3 regions of the Paenibacillus sp. FSL R5-0341 genome follow, and region 3 is predicted to be linked to each of the others. Evidence: riboswitches for the same ligand, from Rfam matches in the RefSeq annotation. Region 3 holds a riboswitch; each other region holds the start of a gene.
The links. Region 3 has a riboswitch for thiamine pyrophosphate ahead of MKX75_RS04360 (ECF transporter S component). Riboswitches for the same ligand answer to the same signal wherever they lie in the genome.
Positions count from the first base shown of each region.

Region 1: linked by a shared signal. The riboswitch ahead of thiC (phosphomethylpyrimidine synthase ThiC) and the one ahead of MKX75_RS04360 (ECF transporter S component) in region 3 are both predicted to bind thiamine pyrophosphate.
Region 2: linked by a shared signal. The riboswitch ahead of MKX75_RS02260 (ABC transporter substrate-binding protein) and the one ahead of MKX75_RS04360 (ECF transporter S component) in region 3 are both predicted to bind thiamine pyrophosphate.

Region 1 is NZ_CP150241.1:696,556-703,523, forward strand. Features, by position in the region: gene MKX75_RS03295 (Fe-Mn family superoxide dismutase) at 1-1,119, opposite strand, end outside; gene MKX75_RS03300 (alpha/beta hydrolase) at 1,324-2,349, opposite strand; gene MKX75_RS03305 (IclR family transcriptional regulator) at 2,709-3,452, shown strand; TPP riboswitch at 3,602-3,715, shown strand; gene thiC (phosphomethylpyrimidine synthase ThiC) at 4,137-5,915, shown strand; gene MKX75_RS03315 (aspartate/glutamate racemase family protein) at 6,250-6,951, opposite strand.
Region 2 is NZ_CP150241.1:460,632-467,599, forward strand. Features, by position in the region: gene MKX75_RS02240 (TatD family hydrolase) at 1-491, opposite strand, end outside; gene MKX75_RS02245 (ABC transporter ATP-binding protein) at 574-1,482, opposite strand; gene MKX75_RS02250 (ABC transporter permease) at 1,520-2,278, opposite strand; gene MKX75_RS02255 (thiamine-binding protein) at 2,278-2,568, opposite strand; gene MKX75_RS02260 (ABC transporter substrate-binding protein) at 2,823-3,863, opposite strand; TPP riboswitch at 4,070-4,182, opposite strand; gene MKX75_RS02265 (VOC family protein) at 4,344-4,730, opposite strand; gene MKX75_RS02270 (hypothetical protein) at 4,957-5,466, shown strand; gene MKX75_RS02275 (MFS transporter) at 5,903-6,968, opposite strand, start outside.
Region 3 is NZ_CP150241.1:960,332-967,299, reverse strand. Features, by position in the region: gene MKX75_RS04370 (energy-coupling factor transporter transmembrane component T) at 1-418, opposite strand, end outside; gene MKX75_RS04365 (ABC transporter ATP-binding protein) at 393-1,964, opposite strand; gene MKX75_RS04360 (ECF transporter S component) at 1,965-2,558, opposite strand; TPP riboswitch at 2,790-2,898, opposite strand; gene MKX75_RS04355 (pectate lyase) at 2,943-3,611, opposite strand; gene MKX75_RS04350 (radical SAM/SPASM domain-containing protein) at 3,939-4,814, opposite strand; gene MKX75_RS04345 (carbohydrate ABC transporter permease) at 4,955-5,809, opposite strand; gene MKX75_RS04340 (sugar ABC transporter permease) at 5,816-6,688, opposite strand; gene MKX75_RS04335 (extracellular solute-binding protein) at 6,828-6,968, opposite strand, start outside.

The DNA.
Region 1 (6,968 bases), 260 kb from region 3:
GTCGGACTGGGACAGGTTCTGGTGTTTTTCCGCCTGCAAAATCTCCAAACGGTGTGCTCTCGGGCTCCAGACCAGCATCGCCCAGCCACTGCCTTCCACTTTGTTTGCGGCTTCCGTGAATTGATTCTTAAACGCTTCATAACTTCCGAAATCGCGCTTAATCTGCTCTGCGAGCATGCCAGAAGGTTTGCCGCCGCCAGCAGGGTTCATAATCGTCCAGAAGATCGTGTGCAGGTAGTGGCCTGCCCCGTTAAAGGCGAGTTCACGTTCCCAGTGCTTGATGAGTTCAAAGTTATTCTTTTTTCGCGATTCCGCCAGTTTTTTCTCTGCTATATTTAGTCCGTCCACATAAGATTGATGGTGTTTGTCATGATGGATACGCATCGTCAGCTCATCAATATGTGGCTCCAGCGCATTGTACGCATAGGGAAGGGGAGGAAGTGTGTGTCCTCCAATGGGTACCGGCTTTTCTTTGACCTGAGGTGAGGTAGAGACAGGCTGGCTCGCAGCACTTCCGCTGGGGGAAGGCTGAAGTGCTGCGGATTGGATCTGTGCTGAAGCAACAGGTGCATTTTCATTTCCCTCTGGGGAAGCTGGAGCTTCTGAAGCTTGGCGATGGATGCTTCCTGACCCTGAGGCATGCAACGCATTTTCCAGCAAAAGTGATGGCTCGGAATCCGTTTCTCGCAAGATGCCAGGTTGACCGAGCGTATCCAATACACCCAGAAAGTACTCCGATTCGCGAATAAAATGCAGAATGAGTACTTTGGCAAGCGGAACAGCTTGCACAGCAGTACTTTGCTCCAGAAGAACATACAGCTGCTTGATGAACTCCCTGGATTGCTGACGAGCTGCCGCCACAAGTTGATCGATACAACGAATGATGTAAGGAGCAGGTGGATGAGTTGCGGGCAATAGTTGTTTTAAAATCTGATTCGCTACTCGCTCGCTGTTTGCAAAGATAGCCTCCCATTCCTCCAATACCTTGACGTATGCGGGCTCCAGATCAGGAACCAGTGCACGAATAACGAGCGTATGTTCCTTCTCCTGCTCCTTCCAGAAACGAATTTCCTCCAATATCCGCAGAGGCAGCAGGTGACCATATTCATACCAGTTCATATACGCGAGACCTCCTCCAGATGAAATTCAAAAATGCAAAATAGTTCATACAGGTAACCTAATCCGACCAATGATCTATGCGTTCAGACCGTCTGTTCATGCGTCACAAGAGTATATTCCGCGAGCCTGTTGTCCTATGAGTGCAAAAAAAAAGAGCCCCTGAGGGCTCTGGAATGAACGAAAAGTTCGAGGATTGAAATTTGGTTATTGTCCACTATTCGTGTTTTGCACATCGTCACTGCTTGTCTTCGTTACATGACTCAGGAAAGTTGAGACACGGCGCAGGTATTCTTTCGGATGCTCCCGGAAAATAAGTTCATGATGCGCGTCCTGGACAATCCATACATCCGAATACGGATTAGTCTGGTTGGCGGCGAGTTGCTCTGCAATCGGGTATGGAGCCTTCTCGTCTTCCGTACCATGAATGAAGAAGATCGGGAACGGATAGTCCTCTTTTTTCACTTCCTGATAAGGGATCTGTTGCAATCCGGTACCATTCAGAACAGGGAACAACAGCTTCATGATCTCCAGTGTAGGCTGACGCGGGAGATCGATCTGGTTGTGAATGTTGTGATACAGCGTATCTGGCTCCAGCAGGAACGCACTGTCCAGAATCATCGCATCGACTTCCTGCGTAATCAGTCCGGTTTGTAGCGCCGTACCGGCACCCATGGAGAAGCCCCAGACAACCAGTTCCTGTGCACCGCGCTGCTTGGCAAACTGGATCGCGCCCAGCAATTGCTGTGACTCAGCTTTGCCACCGGTGGCTACAGCTTTGTTCACCTGGGAGGCGAAGCCATAATCGAACATGACGACGTTGAACCCAAGTTGATGGGCATAGTGTGCCAGGTCATACATGGGTACCCATGTTTCTTCACGATTGGCACCATAGCCGTGACTGAAAATAATCGTTTTGCTTGCGGCATTGTCAGCAGGAATATACCATCCCTGCATCGTCCGGCTGCCATCTGCTGCCGGGAACGTGATGTCTTCGTACTTCATATTCTTGGCCTGCATCGGATTGGAGAAGACCGGCGCTACTGTTGGATTGGATAATACCCATGCGATATAACCATGCAGTGCAATAAAACAAAACAGTAGAAAAAATACAACGGAGAGCAGCAACGCTACGATAATATGTTTGAACCGAATCAGCCTCGGTGATAGCGAAGAGGGCAGATCGGACACTTTTGTTTGCAGCGGGGCTTCGCTCTGGGATGTTGGATACATGAATGCCCCTCCTTTGAAGTTCAGTTGAAGATAACAACGACATGAAAAGAGAATTGCGTCTATTTCAGAGCCTGCTTCAGAGCGATATCTTAATGTAATATATCTTTATCGTATGTTCCAATATAGTCAAAGTCAATTGATTGAGGGCATTTGTTACGCAATTGTTATATAGTTCTTAAGATATATGGGTAACATTACCTTAGTGTGCAAATTACAGGGGATTAAGTCTTATAAAAAGGAAAATTTTACACTTTCTCCTATTCTGAATTTGGCTCTTTTTGGTTTACAGATGAGACCGTTTCTCATATAATTTATGTAACCAAGTTTCATGTGATGAAACATGAGGAGGGCATTATGCCATGGAAGATCGTAAGTTAACCGTCCGGGCTGTGGAACGGGCGCTGGATATATTATTATGTTTTACCACACGCAGTGATCTGGGACTCACCGAGATTGCCAGCCAGATTGGTTTGCACAAAAGTACAGTGCACCGCCTGATGGCTACGCTGGAGGATCGAGGGTTCGTGATCCGGGATGCGGCAACGGAGAAGTACCGACTTGGCATCCGAATCTGGGAGCTGTCAGCTCATATGTCCCGCAGTGATGATCCGGCTATTCTATTGCTGCCTGCGATGGAGCGACTGAGAGATCGATTGGGGGAGACGGTAAGTCTGTACCTGCGTGATGGCAGTGAACGGATTCGGATTCAGGCGGTGCAAAGTGATCAGGCGATTCGCCGTGTCGCTCCCGTTGGCGTTAGACTCCCGTTGTCTGTGGGGGCTTCCAGCAAAGTCCTGATGGCTTTTGCCACGGACGATGATCGTGAAGAACTGATGAATGGACCGGAATGGCCAGTGTTTATTGATCCGGCGGTGTATTTGGCGCAGATGGGAGACATCCGGGATAACGGATATGCCACAAGTTATGAGGAACGTGAGCCGGGGGCTGCCGCGGTATCGGTACCAATTATGGATCGCAGAGGCAATATTGCAGCTGCCCTCTCGGTCTCGGGACCTGTCAGTCGACTTTCACAGGAGACTTTGCATGAATATGCACCTGTATTAAAGGAATCGGCTACGCAGATGGGGCTCATGTTATCCTGATGTTGATGTAAGGTTCGTCTCCAATGGAGTTTGATCATTTGGAATATAAAGGTTGTTTTTATGTTCCGGTTGCGCTAATCTGTTATGGACGGCCCATCGGGGCCAGCTTCATTGAATATGAACTGCGGCGTGTGTATGCTGCAACTTGTTAACGTTACTGGGGGAGTCCGAATTGTCCGGACTGAGACGGAATCGCATGAGATTCCGGACCCTTTGCACCTGATCTGGATCATACCAGCGTAGGGAAGTAATCGGCGATATGACCACAACCACCACATGATGTGACCCTTGTAGTCTCCGTTAAGGAGCTGCATGAAGGTGCATTATTGGTGATGGACATTAAAAGTCGGTTCCTTCGGGGACCGGCTTTTTTATATACAGTGAACGGGCGATATAGCACATACTCCATGGACTTCTTTTTCAGTAACCTGCGAAAGTGGATTAGGCCAAAGAGAGAAGTCGCCATAGATCCATGATCTGTGGTAACCTCCGTTCTGTTGTTAACTGTACATGAATGATGTCTCCCCTGGTCTGGCGTAGGATCGCTCTTTCTTCTCTGCATTGCGCATGATTTGGGACAGGTACGTAACCAAGTTAATGATGATACCAACCAAACCAAGCGAACGAACACTGAGGAGGAGACAATCGAACATGAGTACAGGAAATCAAACGGGACAACAAGCGATGGAACAGGAACATAACGGTCAGCAGGTGGAAAAGGAAACAAGCGCGGCCGGACGGGTTCAGCCCTTTCCGGGTAGCCGTAAAGTCTACATTCAGGGCTCACGGCCGGACATTGCTGTTCCGGAGCGTGAAATAGCCCTTCATGACACGAATACTCCCCAAGGGGTGGAGCATAACGAACCGCTGCGTGTCTACGATACGAGCGGCCCCATGACTGATCCCGCATTTCACGCGGATATCCGCGCAGGTCTACCAGCTCTGCGCACCCGTTGGATCACAGCGCGTGGTGATGTCGAAGCTTACCAAGACCAACCGGAGGATAACGGACTGAAGCCCGGAGGAAAGAGAGCTGGAGCCGAAGAGTACCCTGGATTGCGCGGAAAACCGCTACGGGCACAGCCAGGACGCTGTGTGACTCAGATGCACTACGCGAGGCAGGGAGTCATTACGGCAGAGATGGAATTTGCCGCCATTCGTGAAGGCGTGGAGCCGGAATTTGTGCGGCAGGAGCTGGCGAGTGGACGGGCCATTCTGCCATCCAACATCAATCACCCGGAGAGTGAGCCGATGTTGATCGGTCGTCATTTTCACGTGAAGATCAATGCCAACATTGGTAATTCTGCCGTATCCTCTTCCATCGAGGAAGAGGTGGAGAAGATGACTTGGGCGGTACGTTGGGGATCGGATACCGTGATGGATCTGTCCACAGGCAAAGACATTCATACGACCCGGGAATGGATCATCCGCAATTCACCAGTGCCGATTGGCACGGTGCCGCTCTATCAGGCGCTGGAGAAGGTGAATGGCGAAGCGGAAGCGCTGACCTGGGAGTTGTACCGTGACACCCTCATTGAGCAGGCAGAGCAGGGCGTGGATTACTTTACGATTCATGCAGGCGTGCTACTACGTTATATCCCGATGACCGCCAAGCGAATGACAGGCATTGTGTCTCGAGGCGGGTCCATTATGGCAGCATGGTGTCTTGCGCATCATCAGGAGAATTTTTTGTACACCCATTTTGAAGAAATCTGCGAGATTATGAAAAGGTATGATGTGGCATTTTCACTGGGAGATGGACTTCGTCCAGGCAGTATCTACGATGCCAACGATGAAGCGCAGATGGCGGAACTGGCTACGCTCGGGGAGCTGACGCAGATCGCGTGGAAGCATGATGTGCAGGTGATGATCGAAGGTCCGGGGCATGTGCCGATGCATAAGATCAAGGAGAATGTGGACTTGCAGATGGAAATCTGCAAAGAAGCACCGTTCTACACACTTGGGCCGCTAACGACCGACATTGCGCCAGGATACGATCACATCACGTCCGCCATTGGGGCGGCTATGATTGGCTGGTTCGGCACGTCCATGCTCTGTTATGTTACGCCAAAAGAACATCTGGGCCTGCCCAACAAGGATGATGTGCGCGAAGGGGTTATTGCCTACAAGATCGCTGCTCATGCCGCCGATCTGGCGAAAGGCCATCCACGTGCTCAACGCCGAGATGATGCATTGTCCAAGGCGCGCTTCGAGTTCCGCTGGAGGGACCAATTCAATCTGTCTCTGGACCCGGAACGGGCATTATCCTACCATGATGAGACGCTGCCGGCAGAAGGCGCCAAAGAAGCTCATTTCTGCTCCATGTGCGGACCGAAGTTCTGTAGCATGCGCATTACGCAGGACATTCGTGCCTTTGCAGCGGACAAAGGATTGTCTGATCATGAAGCTGTAGCAGCGGGCATGCAGGAAAAGGCCGAGGAGGAGTATCGAACACGTTCCTAGGCGTCACTACAGCGTAAGCTGGGCAGTCTGAAATAGAGATAAAGCCGTCCCTCTCTGTCATTGCAGAGAAGAACGGCTTTTTTTGCTGTGACATGAGTTTATTTTAAACTAGGCTAGCGCTCTCCATGTTATTCAGAATTAGCTTTATGATTGTTCTGTGTCCATATCTTATACAGAATGCCTGCGATAACAAATAGGAGGGCGTCACTGAGCTTAGGAGCTCCTCCATATAGAAATGCAGAACAGGAAAAACCCACTATGAATAGTACTATAATATAGAGGGAACGCATATTAGTTCACCTCGTTAATTAGTGGTGTTAGTTAGTAAGTGGTTTCATTGCGGAGCCACGCCCAAATGCTTCTCCAAATACGTTGCAAGCAATGCCAGCGGGCTATGGGTTGCCAAGCCCGTATCTGTTGCAACCTGTGCAGCAGCGGGAGCCATAGAAAGCTGGGCTGCGATTACCCTTTTACCCGGATACTGTTCAGCAATCTGTTGTAAGCCTTCACGTACCGCTTCGAGGTACCCTTTCTGATCTCCACGCATAATCAACTCAAATGTCCCCGGGATGCACACCGCTTCCGTCTGAGATACCTTGGCGACGTGTAATTGCCCACTCTCATTCTCTTGCTCATGCTTTTGCTGTAACGCCTGATTCACCCGTACCATCGTTCCTTCAACAGTTGCCGGGTTGGTGAACACGATGATGAACTCTCCCGGTACTCTCCGCATTTCCTGCAATAGCGGATCATCTATGCCAATCACCGGCACGGGGACCTGTTTGGCTTCCTGCTCCAATACTGTCGCAAATAGGGTGCAAGTGACCAGAATGGCATCGGCATGACACTCAGCGATCCATTGGAGCGTCTGGGCTACCTTCTCATGAATAACGGCATCGGAAAAGTCAGCGTCATGTTTAAGACGGTCCAGACCTGGATCGACGTAATGGACCAATTCAACTTCATAAGGAGCAAGCGTCTCTTCAATTAAGGCGATGTTGGAATAATGAGCGTGAAAACAACCAATGGTGATCATGTGATAAGTCCCCTTTT
Region 2 (6,968 bases), 500 kb from region 3:
AGATCACAGACGATATCCGCATCATCGTATACCGCATGAAGGACAAGTGGTTTGTTGTGCTTTTTGGCGAGTTGGATGAAACGTTCGAGCAGTTCGATATACCCGCTCTGATCGAAGTGCTGTCCTGCCTGCTCGGCTTCCATACGGTTGTAATAGGGAAGCCCAACTTCTCCTATGGCTATGGCTTGTCCCATATGCTTCTCAATCCATTGGAAGAACAGGTCCATTTCTGGAACGGAGGGCAGTTCCTGTTCCGGATGGAAACCGAAGGCCGGATAGATGGTGCCTGGATGTTGTTTTGCAAGCTCCAGATTGGCCTGGGCAGAAGCAAGATTCATGGACACGGCGATGACTGCTTCGACTTGCTGAGACGGGAAAGATAGCAGCATCTCACGCTGTTCATCAGGCGTATACTGATCGAAGTGAATATGAGCATCAATTAAGGGCGCGAAAGCTTGAGCATGCACGAGGGAATTCCTCCTTGTGTTCATTTATATTTTAACTATGTTACGCAGAATTTCTTATGGCGGATCACCCATTAAAGGAAAATAATAACTTAAAAAACCCGCGCTATTATGATAGGCGGGCTTTCTGCTGTTCTTCTCTCATCCACTGTGCAATCTGCCGTTTACGCTCAAGGAATGCGGACTCCTCCGTAATTTCTTCTCGTCTTGGGCGATCAAAAGGAACATGTACTTCGTGCAGCACCGTTGCAGGTCGGTTGGATAACACATAGACCCGATCGGCAAGCAGCAATGCTTCTTCGATGTTGTGGGTGATGAACAGCACCGAGCGGCGGTTCTGTTCCCAGATATCGAGCAGCCAGCGCTGCATGTCGCTACGTGTCAGGGCATCCAGCGCGCTGAAAGGTTCGTCCAGCAGCATCAGTTCCTGCGGACTGAGCAGGGCACGCAAAAAGGCAGCACGCTGCTGCATTCCGCCCGACAGCATATGAGGATAGGCCTGCTCAAACCCAGCAAGACCCACGCTGCTTAACCACTTTCGAGCCTCTGCAAGTGCTTCGGCCCGAGGGGGAGCGCTGGAAGCTACTTCACCAGCAAGTAGTACGTTATCTTCAATGGTACGCCAAGGGAAAAGAGCAGGCTGTTGTGGCATGTAACTGATCTTGCCACGTTGGCCGGTCACATTGAGATCATTCATCAGCACTTGCCCTTCCTGGGGCTTCAGCAGACCGCCGATGATATGGAACAGGGTGCTTTTGCCGCAGCCAGAAGGCCCAACAATAGCGACAAACTCGCCTTGCTCCACAGTCAGGGACAGGCCGTTCAGAACCGATAATCTGCTCCGTCGTTCGCGGAATGAGGCATGAACATTAACAACGTCCAGTGCAGGTGGAACAAGAGCAGGAGTAGCATTGGCAGGTTGATCAGGGGTAGCCGAGTGAAACTTTTCACCATGCTTGGGCTCCATTACGCTTGCTCCTCCTCTAGGCAGGACTTGTCCGTCCTGTTGCCGATTCATATGATCATCACTTCCTAATATACAGATTACATCTTTACTATCGCTTCTGTGGCCGCCAGCGCACGAGCAGCTTCTCCAGCAGCGCAATGAGCAGGAAGAGCAGCAAGCTGAGCGCGACAATAATCATGATCGCCACGAATAGGCGGTCCGTACGATAAGCTGACTTTTGCAGCATCATATAATAACCAATACCCTTGTCTGCACCAATCCATTCGGCGATGATGGCACCCATCACGCTATAGGTAGCGGCGATTTTGACACCGGAGAACACGGATGGCAGCGCATGGGGAAGCTCCAGCTTCCAGAAGATCTGATGACGTTTCGCACCAGCCATGCGCATATAGTTCATCATCGCTGCATCTGTACGGGTCAAGCCGTCCATGGCCGCCACTGCAACGGGGAAGAAACAGACCAGGATGATCGTAATCAGCTTGGGCAGCAGCCCGAATCCGAACCAGATTAAGAGGAGCGGTGCGAGCGCGATGGTCGGGATATTTTGACTAAGAATAAGTAAAGGATACAGGGCTGACTTGAGAAAAGGGACCAAATGCAGCACCATCGCAATCAGCAATCCGACCGCTGTGCCAGCCGCAAATCCGATCAGCGTTAACTGAATGGTTGCGGAGGCATGCATGCCAAGTCGCTCGGCCTGGGTTGTCGCTTCGCGGGCGATGTCGGACGGTGCAGGCAGCATCCATTTCTCAATATGGAACAGGGAGACGGCTCCCTGCCATATCGCTATAAAGAGAATAACCGCCACAATGGGCGGCCATACACTTTTGAAATAGGCAGGCATTAGCGATACTTCTCCGTCAGGGTATCCATGCTGAAGCCAGTAGGGCTATGGGCGATTTTGATCTGAGAGATGATGCTTGGGCTGCCAGCCTCTACGAGTACCTCGTGCATTTTACGGACAACCTCGAGCAGTTCTTCCAGTTCCCCCTCCATCGTGGTGTCGAGCGCGTTCACCTGATACTTCAGGCCAGATTGCTGAATAACTTCAATGGCACGATCTACGTAAGGATAAGAGTTCTCGCCATTTGGCGTTTTCGGAATAACCTGAATGCTAAGTAGTGTGCTTGCCATGAGAGATCACGGCTCCTTTCGTGATAAATTGCATGAATTGAACCAGATTTACACTTATAACTTCGATTGCAGTACCCTCTTCCGATCACTGTTATCCCCGGATTTCTTTAATGAATTCTAATGGAAGAAATCCGGGGATAGCATATGCTTCCGAAGGAGCTTTCTTTCAGAAAGCTTTTAGGTGGGCGCTTCGCTTCTTCAGATGGGTTCTGCACTCTTCGTTCTTGTGTGAAAAAGTTAAACTTAAGCAATTTTTATTGGGGTAAAAACTCGTTTGTATATGCTTTGCTCACATCGATCTGTTCATCCAGCAGTTGTTTGCTAAACATCCAGTCGGTGTAGTTCTGCCACACTTCCTGTTTTTGTTCACCCCAGCGTGGGGCGTCATCTGTGTACTTGGGACTGAGCCATTTCTGGCTTGCCAGTACCAATTCCTTGTCCAGATCCGGTACAGCTTTGATCAGAATGTTCGCTGCATCTTCGGGATGATCAATCGCGTATTGATATCCTTCGGAAGTGGCTTTCAAGAATGCTTTCACCAGCTCAGGATCGTTCTGAATCGTCTGCTCGTTCGTTACGAGGACAGGTGTGTAGTAATCCAGTGCATCTGAATAATCTTTCACATATAACATGTCGATCGGTTCTCCGCGCAGTTCGGCTTCAATACCCGTCCAAGCGTAGAAAATCCACGCGAAATCGATGTCCCGTTTGACTGCGGTGAAAAAGTCAGCGTCACCCATGTTAATGTTTTTCACTTTGGATACATCAGCTCCGTCGCCCTCCATAATGGATTGCATCACGGCTTCTTCAACAGGAGAGCCCCAACCGCCATAAGTTTTACCTTCAAAATCTTTGGGTGACTTGATATTTCGATCCGCCGGAGCAGCGAACCCGGATGTATTATGCTGAATAACTGCTGCAATGGAGACGAGTGGAACACCCTGTGTGCGGGCTTGAGTTACACTCTCCTGATAACTTACGCCAAAAGGCACTTCATTCGATGCAACCATCGTATCTGCTCCACCAGCACCTGGTTGAACAATCTCCACGTTCAAGCCTTCTGCCTTATAAAAACCTTGATCCACGGCCGCATACAGGCCGGTATGATTCGTATTCGGTGTCCAGTCGAGCACCACTCTAATATCTTTCAGAGCGGCAGTGTCACCTTCGTTGCTGCTTTCCGTATTCGTGCTGCCGTTCTGTTCTGCCGGGGCAGCTTCTTTGCCGCCACATGCGGCCACCGTCACCAGTAGTACGCATAAGAGCAACAATCCCATTGTTTTACGCCAATTCATTTTTGATTCTCTCCTTCGGTATGTCCGGCCGATTGGCACGGGTACTCCTTGGCTTCATATCCAATCATCTTGCATAAATCGACAGATTTATACCAGTTGGATCTGGATGACTTATTTTTGTTTCGATAAATAAAACAAAAAAAGCGTCCCGTAATCCGGGACGCGTGCAGGCGTTAGAGAGGTGGCGTTCAGCCATAGGGCTGTGCCATTTCGATATACTCCGATTCCTACGCTGGCATGATCCAGATCAGGTCTAAGGGTTAGTATCTTGGTGGGATACACTCTCAGCCGGCCAATTCCGACTCCCCTGGGAAACTATGAAGTTACGGGCATTACTAGGTGTAATTATAGGCCAGCGGGTGGAACGTGTCCAGTCAGGAACTGGATAGAGTGCGGTCGGAGTGGAGCATGCCATCCATCAAACGAATTACAGAGGTCATTATTGAACCGTCCTAACTGTCCACACTCCAGCTGAATTTCTCAACGTTGGAAGAATTCGATCCATTCTTTCTCCGGACCATAGATGAAGAAATAACGGTAACCGTTAGGCAGTGTGATGATTTCTCCATCGATAAATTCGGCTTCGGTGGCTTGGACGCGTTTGTACTCAGAATCAAGGTCATCTACATGGATGGCAAAATGGTGCACCGTACCTTCGGCAGGCAGCTTGTCGCTGTACCCTTGAATTAACTCTATTTCCGTCTCATTGCTTCCATTGAAGCCGAGGAAGGCAAGCTGAATGACGCCGTTTGTATGTGTCACCCGGTCTTTCAGTTCCAGTCCAACAACCTCCGTATAGAAACGGAGTGTGGTATCCAGATCACGAACGGCAATGCCGACGTGGTCGATGCGCTTTTGAAAACTCATCGTAGTAATCCCCCTTATGATCCGTGAATGTATTTTTGACCAACATTTCCCTAGCATATTAAGGAGTATGATAGTTGTATAAAACCTAGCTGTCAAGTAGGGATTAGTGATATGTACACGTGTGAAATTGAGCTGGAGTAACCATCTATTTATTATGTAGTTCACAGAATGTTCACTTATGTGGTGGGGTTCATCATCTCTATAATTACGAAGGTAAACAGAGAGGATGAGAGAATTGCCAACAAGCAAGAAGGAACAAATTATTTTCGGATTAATGATGTGTACAGGGATGGTCGTGGTCATGATGTTCTTCAATCTATGGCACAGTGGGTTACTCGGTAAGATGTCCCCGCTTGAAATAATGCTTCAATTCATATTGTGTTTTGTCATCGCGTTTCTGGTGGAATCCTTCATTGTTGGCCCTGTGGCGAGAAAGATTGCATTCTCCTTGCCTTTCGACAAGTCCAACAAGATTCTTGGTGTGCTCGCCATGTCATTTTTTATGGTAATTGGCATGGTTCTGATCATGTCCATGTATGGAATGATCTCGGCATATCTTGCGGATCAGTTAAGTGGGGGTTCCATATTCCGTACCTATCTTCAGACGATCGCTCGTAACTTCAGCTTGGCACTTCCATATCAGTTGATCGTTCTGGGGCCACTCGTCCGATATGTATTCGGTAAATTTATCAAGGATAACGGGCCCGTAATGCCTGTCGTTAACAAAAGTGTGTGATTCAGATGGGCCTAAAGTATTTCCTGGGCAATCTTGTGCAAAAGAATAGTTCGCATGATCACCTTTCATGAAAGGTGATTAGAGAGGAAAAGATAGGGCACTTCCCACCATGATAACAGTGCTAACGAATCGAGGACACCTTATTAGGCCAGTTTCTAGGGAATGAGAAATCTAACGAATCTCAGCGGCGTTATTATGCAAAAAACCTCCAACGAGACCTTGAATTTGAGATAATTAACTATAATAACGTCTCTAGGATTCGTTAGATTTCAAATATCCTGAAATGCAGATGAATAGCGTGTGCCAGGTTCGTTAGAATGGAATAACGCTACAAAAAAGATGTCCACTGTCAGGTCATGAAGGTGGGCATCTTGATGTATTTAATAGGTACTCTAATTCTGATTCTAATTCTCAGGACTGCATCAACACATAACTGTTAAGTTGCTGGATCTACGACATATTTGTTCTGCCATTGATATGTGATCACGCTAATGACAAGCAGGCCAACCGCAAAGATCGCAAGCATCCATGCAGACTGATTAACCGCCAGATGATCAAGACTCCACCCCGTCGTCAAAGGCAGAATGGCACCGCCAACCCCGCCTGAGGCAATCAAAATGCTGGGTGTGGATTCTTCGGTTCCAGGCAGCAGTTTACTGGCGAAGACAAGGGCAATGGAGAAAATTCCTGACATCGCAAGTCCAAGCAGCAAGATGATGAGAAACGCAGACCAGATTTGGTTCGTAAATGGAAATACCATTAACAAAAGAACAGACGCGAGACAACTGTACAGGACATACACGCGGTATTGGAATTTCTCTGCGATATACCCGGCGAAGAGTCTTCCCACAGACATGGCAATCCAGAAACAGGTGACGCTAAGCGCTGCTCCGGCTTCCTTCATGTTCATTTTCTCAATCAGGATCGCTGGCATGAAGTTCGCAAGACTCATCTCCGTGCCAACGTATAGGAAGAAGAACAGGACGAATAGTACTAGCAGAGTCAGGTTACGTCCGCGATAGGTTGGGCCGGATGAACTGGCAGGTGCGGTGTGCATCTCACCCGATGTTCCAGCAGAGTGCGTATGTACCGAAGCATGATTTGAACCTCGTCGATCCAGCACCTGGTCTAGCTCACCGAATGATCCTTTCGCCCAGAATATAAAGGTTAGTGCTGCGCAGATCGCAACAACGAGAAAGGAAAGGCGCCAGTATCCGGCAGCAATCAGACCACTGGCAATGAGCGGCATGACCATCGCCCCGATTCCGAATAACACTTCCAGTCGACTCATGGCAACGGCCGTATTGTCTTTGATTGCAGCGATGATAATGGTGCCAATGACAGCTTCAACCATTCCGAATCCGAAGCCGGCTGCGGGTGCGATGACGAACATCCAGCCCCATGGTGGCAACAGCATGTAGGATAATTCTGCAATACAGAGCAACCCTGTGGCGATTAACAGACCTCCCCGTTTACCGAAACGTCTGTTCAGCCATGGGGAT
Region 3 (6,968 bases):
TCCACTGCTGCATCAGGGAATAAAACAGTCTTACCGGTTTCGTTGTCAGTCCGAACAGCAAGCCCGCCGCTGCCATGCTCAGCGAGCGAAATCCCAAGTGTAGTCCGCGATAGAAGCTCTCTTCTGTAATATGAATCAGTCCCCACTTATACCACGTGGTCTCTCCCTTACCAAACATCATCATACCTGTAGACGTAGAGATAAATACCAGAATGAATGGTGATGCGTACAGCATCAATCTGTACCACGGGTGGCCTGTCCAGCACAGTAACAGCATCATAGCTACCGCGACGTTGGCCATTACATTCAGATTGTGAATAAGGATAACGAAGACAAACATCAATGTCAGAATAATCATCTTCAAGCCGGGATTGACGGCATGAAGCCAGGTTTCACGGTGAGGAAACGACAGTTGCATCAGATAACCTCCCGTCATCCACCGTCCAGATTCGGGTGCAATATCTTTTTACAATCTCACGGTCATGGGTAACCATAACGATGGCTGTTCCTTCACGCCGCAATTGCTCCAGTTGTGCCAACATGGCGAACGTATTACGGGCATCCTGTCCAAATGTAGGTTCATCCAACAGCAAAATACGCTGCTCTCTCACCAGTGCGGAGGCAACACTCAAGCGTCGTTTCTGCCCCATCGATAATTGGTAAGGATGACGCTCGGACAGATCGATTAGCCCAAATTGCTTGAGCATATGCTCAGTCCTGTCATGTCTTTCTTTCGTAGTAAGCGTGCCCCCAAGCAAGGAGAATTCCACTTCTTCCGCGACGGTGTTGGTCACAAATTGAAATTCCGGATTCTGAAATACAAACGCAATTCGATCTGCGAGTTGCTCCGTTTTACCAGAGGGATGACCATCCACCTCATAGTGACCTGTCGTCTTCAAAATATTCATCAGGGATAATAACAATGAACTCTTGCCTGCACCATTGGCTCCCACAACACCGATCCAGTCTCCATGCCATACCTTGACCTGTTCCACCTGAATGGAGGATGTTTTCCCACGCCATCCGGTAAACTGCTGCAAATCCAGTGCAGGCTGATAGAGGGGCGCTACAGGCGATAAAGATGATACGTGAGATACGGGGAATGTCCCCTTTGTCTCAGATAAACCAGACGATTGCTGTGCTTCCAAGCTCGGAAAGCCCTGATCCACACACACTTGAAGCTCTCCAGAATTACTTCCCTCTTCCTCCTTAGCTGCCTGCTCGTGCTCATCCCACACACCCGGATACCAGATTCCATAAGCCTTCAGCTTGTCACGTTCATGCGTGAATACCTGCTGTGCTGGCCCATCTGCCACGATCTTTCCTTCAGGTGATAACACAACGATGCGGTCGACCATATCGACAATCTCATTAATTTTATGTTCAACGATAATTAACGTCTTGTCACTGGCGATCCGTTTGACGGTATCCCACACCTGGGAAGTCCCCTCATCATCCAGCAGTGCAGTGGGTTCATCCAGAAACAACACCTCCGGGTCCATGGCAAGCATCGAAGCGATCGCAAGACGCTGCTTCATCCCCTGAGACATCGATTGGATTAATGTCCGATTTTGTTCAAAGGATAACCCCACCTGATCCAGATAATATTCAATCAGACCCGCCATCTCTTCACGCGGAATATTTCGATTTTCCAGCACAAATGCGATCTCCTCATCCGTATAGGACATACAGAACTGGGTATCCGGGTCTTGAAAGACCACTCCCGCCTTTGTCGGAATCTGGATATCATCACATTTCATCGGGATCTCAACTGAACGTGGTATCAGACCGCTCAATATTTGCAATAACGTCGATTTCCCGGAGCCACTCGGTCCAAGCAACAACACTTTCTCCCCTTGACGCACAGAGAGAGACAAGCCTTGAAATACCAAGGCCTTCTCTCCCGGGAACTTGCATCTTAGATTCGTCACACTTACCGCTTGCGAATTCCCTTCACCGTTCATCTAATCCAGAGCCTCATAATCTTGTTTGGATACTGGTCTAAGCGAACGTGTTACACCTGTCAGTTCCAATGCTTTGGCGAGATAATAAGCGAACACTCCGGCAATCAGAATACTTCCAATGAAGCGGAACCCGATAAATAACGTATAGTTCCACGCGGAGAGTGAATCAATATACCCGTACTGGTAATCCAGCAAGAGCGAAGCCGCCGCTGCACCTATGGCTGCAAGACAGGTGACAAACAGATTGGTTTTGCGATACAAAAATGCAGCGAAGAATATCTCGGCTCCGAGTCCTTGCAACAGACCGTATACAAGTGTGGACATGCCCCATTCACTGCCCAGAAAGGCACTTACCGTTGAAGCCGCAACTTCGGCAAGAATCGCCACGCCTGGTTTACGAATGATGACAAATGCAAATGTGCCTGCCATAAACCACATGCCGTAGATCATCTGCTCCGCATGAACGCCGAATGGTTTCATCAGGTCATACGTAGGTCCCCATATCTTGTAGATCACTCCAAACACCACTGCGATCACGATGGTTACCAGAATATCCGTTAGTTTCAATCGTTTGTTGCCTGCTGTTGTTGCCATGTTCTCTACTTCCTTCCTCTGCTCCCTGTGGGGGTTATAAAAGTAAACAAAAAAAGCCTCCCCGGTTCCGGGCAGGCCTTACGCACAGGATACAATCCTCACAACGATGTATGGGATGGATGTCGAAAAGACGGAATATCAATCACTCCCTCTCCGTTGCAGCAGACCAACCACCGCAGTTAAAAGAAGTCATGTTGTTTTCCCCATTAATTTGCACATTTCACCCTTACACATTGTAAATCCATGTTCTCTACGCTGGCATTACCCAGATCAGATGTACGGTCAGCGGCACAAGGCCACTCTCTCAGCCCAACTTCATTGAGCTCCCGGTTCACTTATTTCATTGCTTCTAATGTACATCAGATGGGTAATTGTGGCAATCCTTTAATATTGCGTGTTTCCAGACTGGCTCGTTTTTCCTGAAGCAAAGCCCTTGAACAGCGTTGGCACTTTGGAATAACGTGTATTTGTGATTTTACCTACAGTAGAGCTGCTATCTGTCCGCAGGATGGAATCCTTTACATTGGAAATGTCAGAGTTGGACACATTCATTGTGACCGCATAGGATGTTCCGCCATTTTGACGCACCAGCTTGCCAATATCATTCGCTTTGAAATTTTTAATATTGATCGTACCGGAGGCATTCATCTGAAACACTTTGTCATAGGCCTTGTACGCCGCACCACCCGTGATATTTACAGTGCCTGCGGATTTCAGCGTGAGCGCATCCTCACCGACATCCTTCCAGGTTACATTCTCAATATTACAATTGCCATAACAGTGCACGCCATCGGCTGCCGGTGCTTCAATCACAACATTTTTTAACGTAGCTCCTGCTTCTAATCGGAAAATAGGCTTCTGGTTCTCGGCCTGGCTGCCATCTCCTAATGTTTTGGGATCTGCGGCAACACTTTTGCCTTTCCCATCATACGTCGTTCCTTTAGGAACAATGATTGTTGTCTTTACAATCTCGGGAGCTGCCGACACCGGAATTGCACCAAATGCAGAAGCAAGCAGACCTACCGACAACAATACCGTCAACATCTTTTTCATAAATAAACATCCTCCCTTATTTGGATTGAATGGGTTCAAGCAGAGACTTGTCTTCATATAAACTAAGAAAGAAATCTCTGTCTTCGGAACCTACCCTGATCCTACCAAATAAAGGAATGTTACGAGAATAATCATTAGGTCACGTAACCATTTTCCAGCATAGGACCTGATGTTTCAGCATGTTTTGCGGTATCATGTCTACTTGTGATGTACCGATATCAACTTCGGATATGCTCTATTTACAGCCTCAATAACACAACAAAGACCACATCATCTGTTATAGACAACGTGATCTTATAGAGAGTTAAGTATATTCACTAATATATTCTATGCTCCAAATCGCTGACGATACCCGCATTTCCTACACAACTCTTCCACAGCTTCCCGCTTGGAAAATCCATACACCAGATTGTTCGCTCGCTCGCCCTCAATAATCTCCGAGAATGACTTCTCGTGTACGTTACCAAGGTTAATGACACCCTCGCCATCGAGACAGCATGGAACCACCGTTCCATCGACAAGTACAGCTGCCTGACTGCGAAGCGCATGGCAAAAGCCTTTGCCGTCATCTTCAGGTGCATCCAGACTTGGCCACTGGAACTCATGGTCCTGATTCAGGTATACATTCGGGGCAATTTTGACCCCGCTGCCCGGAACTACTTTTTCCTCAATGCGGAAGTCCAGATTGAACTCACGTTCCAGTACTTCAAGGGTCTCCCGATTTCGGTTCATCTGAGCATTCGTGAAGTTATCCTGCGTCAGATTCCACAGCCGGAATGAAATGATGACATTGTGCTTAACAGCCTCATGTACAAAAGACAGAATATTGCTCAGGTACCCGTCACGGTCGGTTGAACCCTCATGCCCATCGAAGCTGTGCAGAGAGAAGTTCATCTGGCGCAGCGCCGGTTTGCCGAGCAATTTGTGCTGAGTCTTGGGCAGCAGTGTACCATTCGTTGTAATGTTCACCTTGAGTCCCTTCGCATGTGCGGAATCGAGCAGCAGATCTATTTTGGGATGCAACAAGGGTTCACCTTTGACATGTAGATAAATATGGTTGGTATGTGGTTTAACTTGATCCAGTATATTGTTGAAGACTTCAGGGTCGATGAATCCTTTGGCACGCTGTGTCTGCGGGCAGAAGCTGCATGCCAAATTGCAGATACTCGTGATCTCAATATATACTTTTTTGAACGTTTTCAACTCGGGTCCCCATTCTGCTTCGGAGGGAGAACAATCCCACCTGCATTTGTGATCCGGCCAATATGCGCCACCACTATTATATCGGGTTAGGGAGCTCAGGTAAATTGTTGAACTGTTTACGGGTTTAAAGATTTATGCCATTATCCTTTGACCCCGCCAACCGTGAGTCCTGAGATAAAAAAGCGCTGGAAGAACAGGAACAGAATCAGAATCGGTACAATGGCAAGCACGGCTCCAGCGATTAGTTCTTCGTAATGATTGCCCAGTGGCGATACAAAAGACGCGAGTCCGATCGGCAAAGTGAATTGTTCGGTTGTCCGAAGCACCACGAGTGGCCAGAGAAAGTTATTCCAACTGTTCATGGCCTGCAGAATGGCTATCGCCCCAAATGCCGGAGCCATCAAGGGCACCATAATGCGGAAGAAGATGCCAAACTCCTTACAACCATCAATCCGTCCTGCATCCATAAAGTCCTTCGGCAAACCTTGGGCAAACTGCCTAAAGAAGAAGATGGGCAAAGGTGCCACGATAAAAGGCAGAATAACGCCCCACACCGTATTGATCAGCTTCAGCTTAATCGTCAGTTCGTATAAGGGAAGAAGGATAATTTCCATCGGAATCATCATGACAACCAGCACCAGGGTGAAGATCAGATTCTGACCCCTGAACCGATAGACCCCCAGCCCATATCCGACCATGGAGGAGAACAGCAGACTTAATACCGTGAATAATGCCGTGATGACAAGACTGTTTTTGTACCATATAAAATAGTTCCCTGCTGCTCCCGTTCCGGTGAAGATCGATTTGTAATTCTCGAAGCTCATTAACGCCCAATCCCATCGAACATTGAGTCCATATCGAAACAGTTCCGTTGCCGGTTTCAGCGAAGCGAGGATTAGCGCATATAACGGAAATAGCATCAAGATACCCAAGATCACGAACAACACCAGTAACAGCAGTGAAGCCACATTCAGTTTGACTCCCCATTTGTGCATCAAGTCCTAATCCTCCTTCCTGAACATGCCGAGTACGGTCAGCTGAAGCATGCTGATCACGAGTGTAATCACCAACAGCGTAATGCCAATTGCTGCACCGAATCCCAGATTGAAATACTGGAAACCTTGTTGGTAGATGTACCCCACCATCGTTAACCCGATATTTTGTGGAGACGGTTTGCCTGCCCAGAGCATATAACTCTCCGTGAACATGGCATATCCGCCATACAAAGTAATCGTCACCACATAGATCGTGATCGGTTTGAGCATCGGCACGGTAATCTTGGTGAATTTGTTCAGCACACCCGCTCCATCGATATCTGCCGCTTCATACAGATCCTTGGGGATGCTCTGCAATGCCGATAGAAAATACAGCATGTTAATCCCGATCCAGCGCCAACCTGCCAGGACAACCAGTGCGACCATCGCAAGGGACGAACTGTACAACCATTGCTGGCTCGGAATACCCAGCAGGTTCAGGATGGAATTCATCAGCGCACCATCCAGCTCGCCGAAGATAAGCCGGAACACAACCCCCGCTACAACAACGGAGGTCAGTGCCGGAATAAACAGAGCAGAGCGGAACACATTACGAGCCATCATGCGACTTGAATTGAGCAATACAGCAAGCACGAGTGGGATAGGAACCAACAAGAGCAGCGTCCAGAACGTGTAACGCGTGCTATTCCACAGTGCTGCCCGAAAATCGGCATTCCACAGCTTGCCGTAATGCTCAAGCCCCACAAACTGTACGTCTCCGGGGAGCACCTGCTGGAAACTCATAACCCCGGCTCGAAATAACGGGTAGGCAAAGAAGATGAGAAAAGACAAAATGAACGGTAGTACAAACAGATACGGCGCCCATGTTCTAGCACTCATCCGTACTCTCCGCCGTCTGGTGGCGCGTACAGAAACCGTTGTTTCCTTTTGCAGCTGCACTTTGGACCAACCTCCAACCTGGAATGAACCGTATACTCTGTATGAAAGAAATGTAATTGATGTTTAAGCCTTTCCTATCTCAACGGGTTAATTCAGCCTGCACAGCATTCAATACCTGTTCAGGATCTTTCAGATTAATGAAAATATCTGGCATGGCTTTATTACGTACGGCATCGAACACTTCCGGTGACTTCTCCCGAATATTGACCGGAGCAATCTC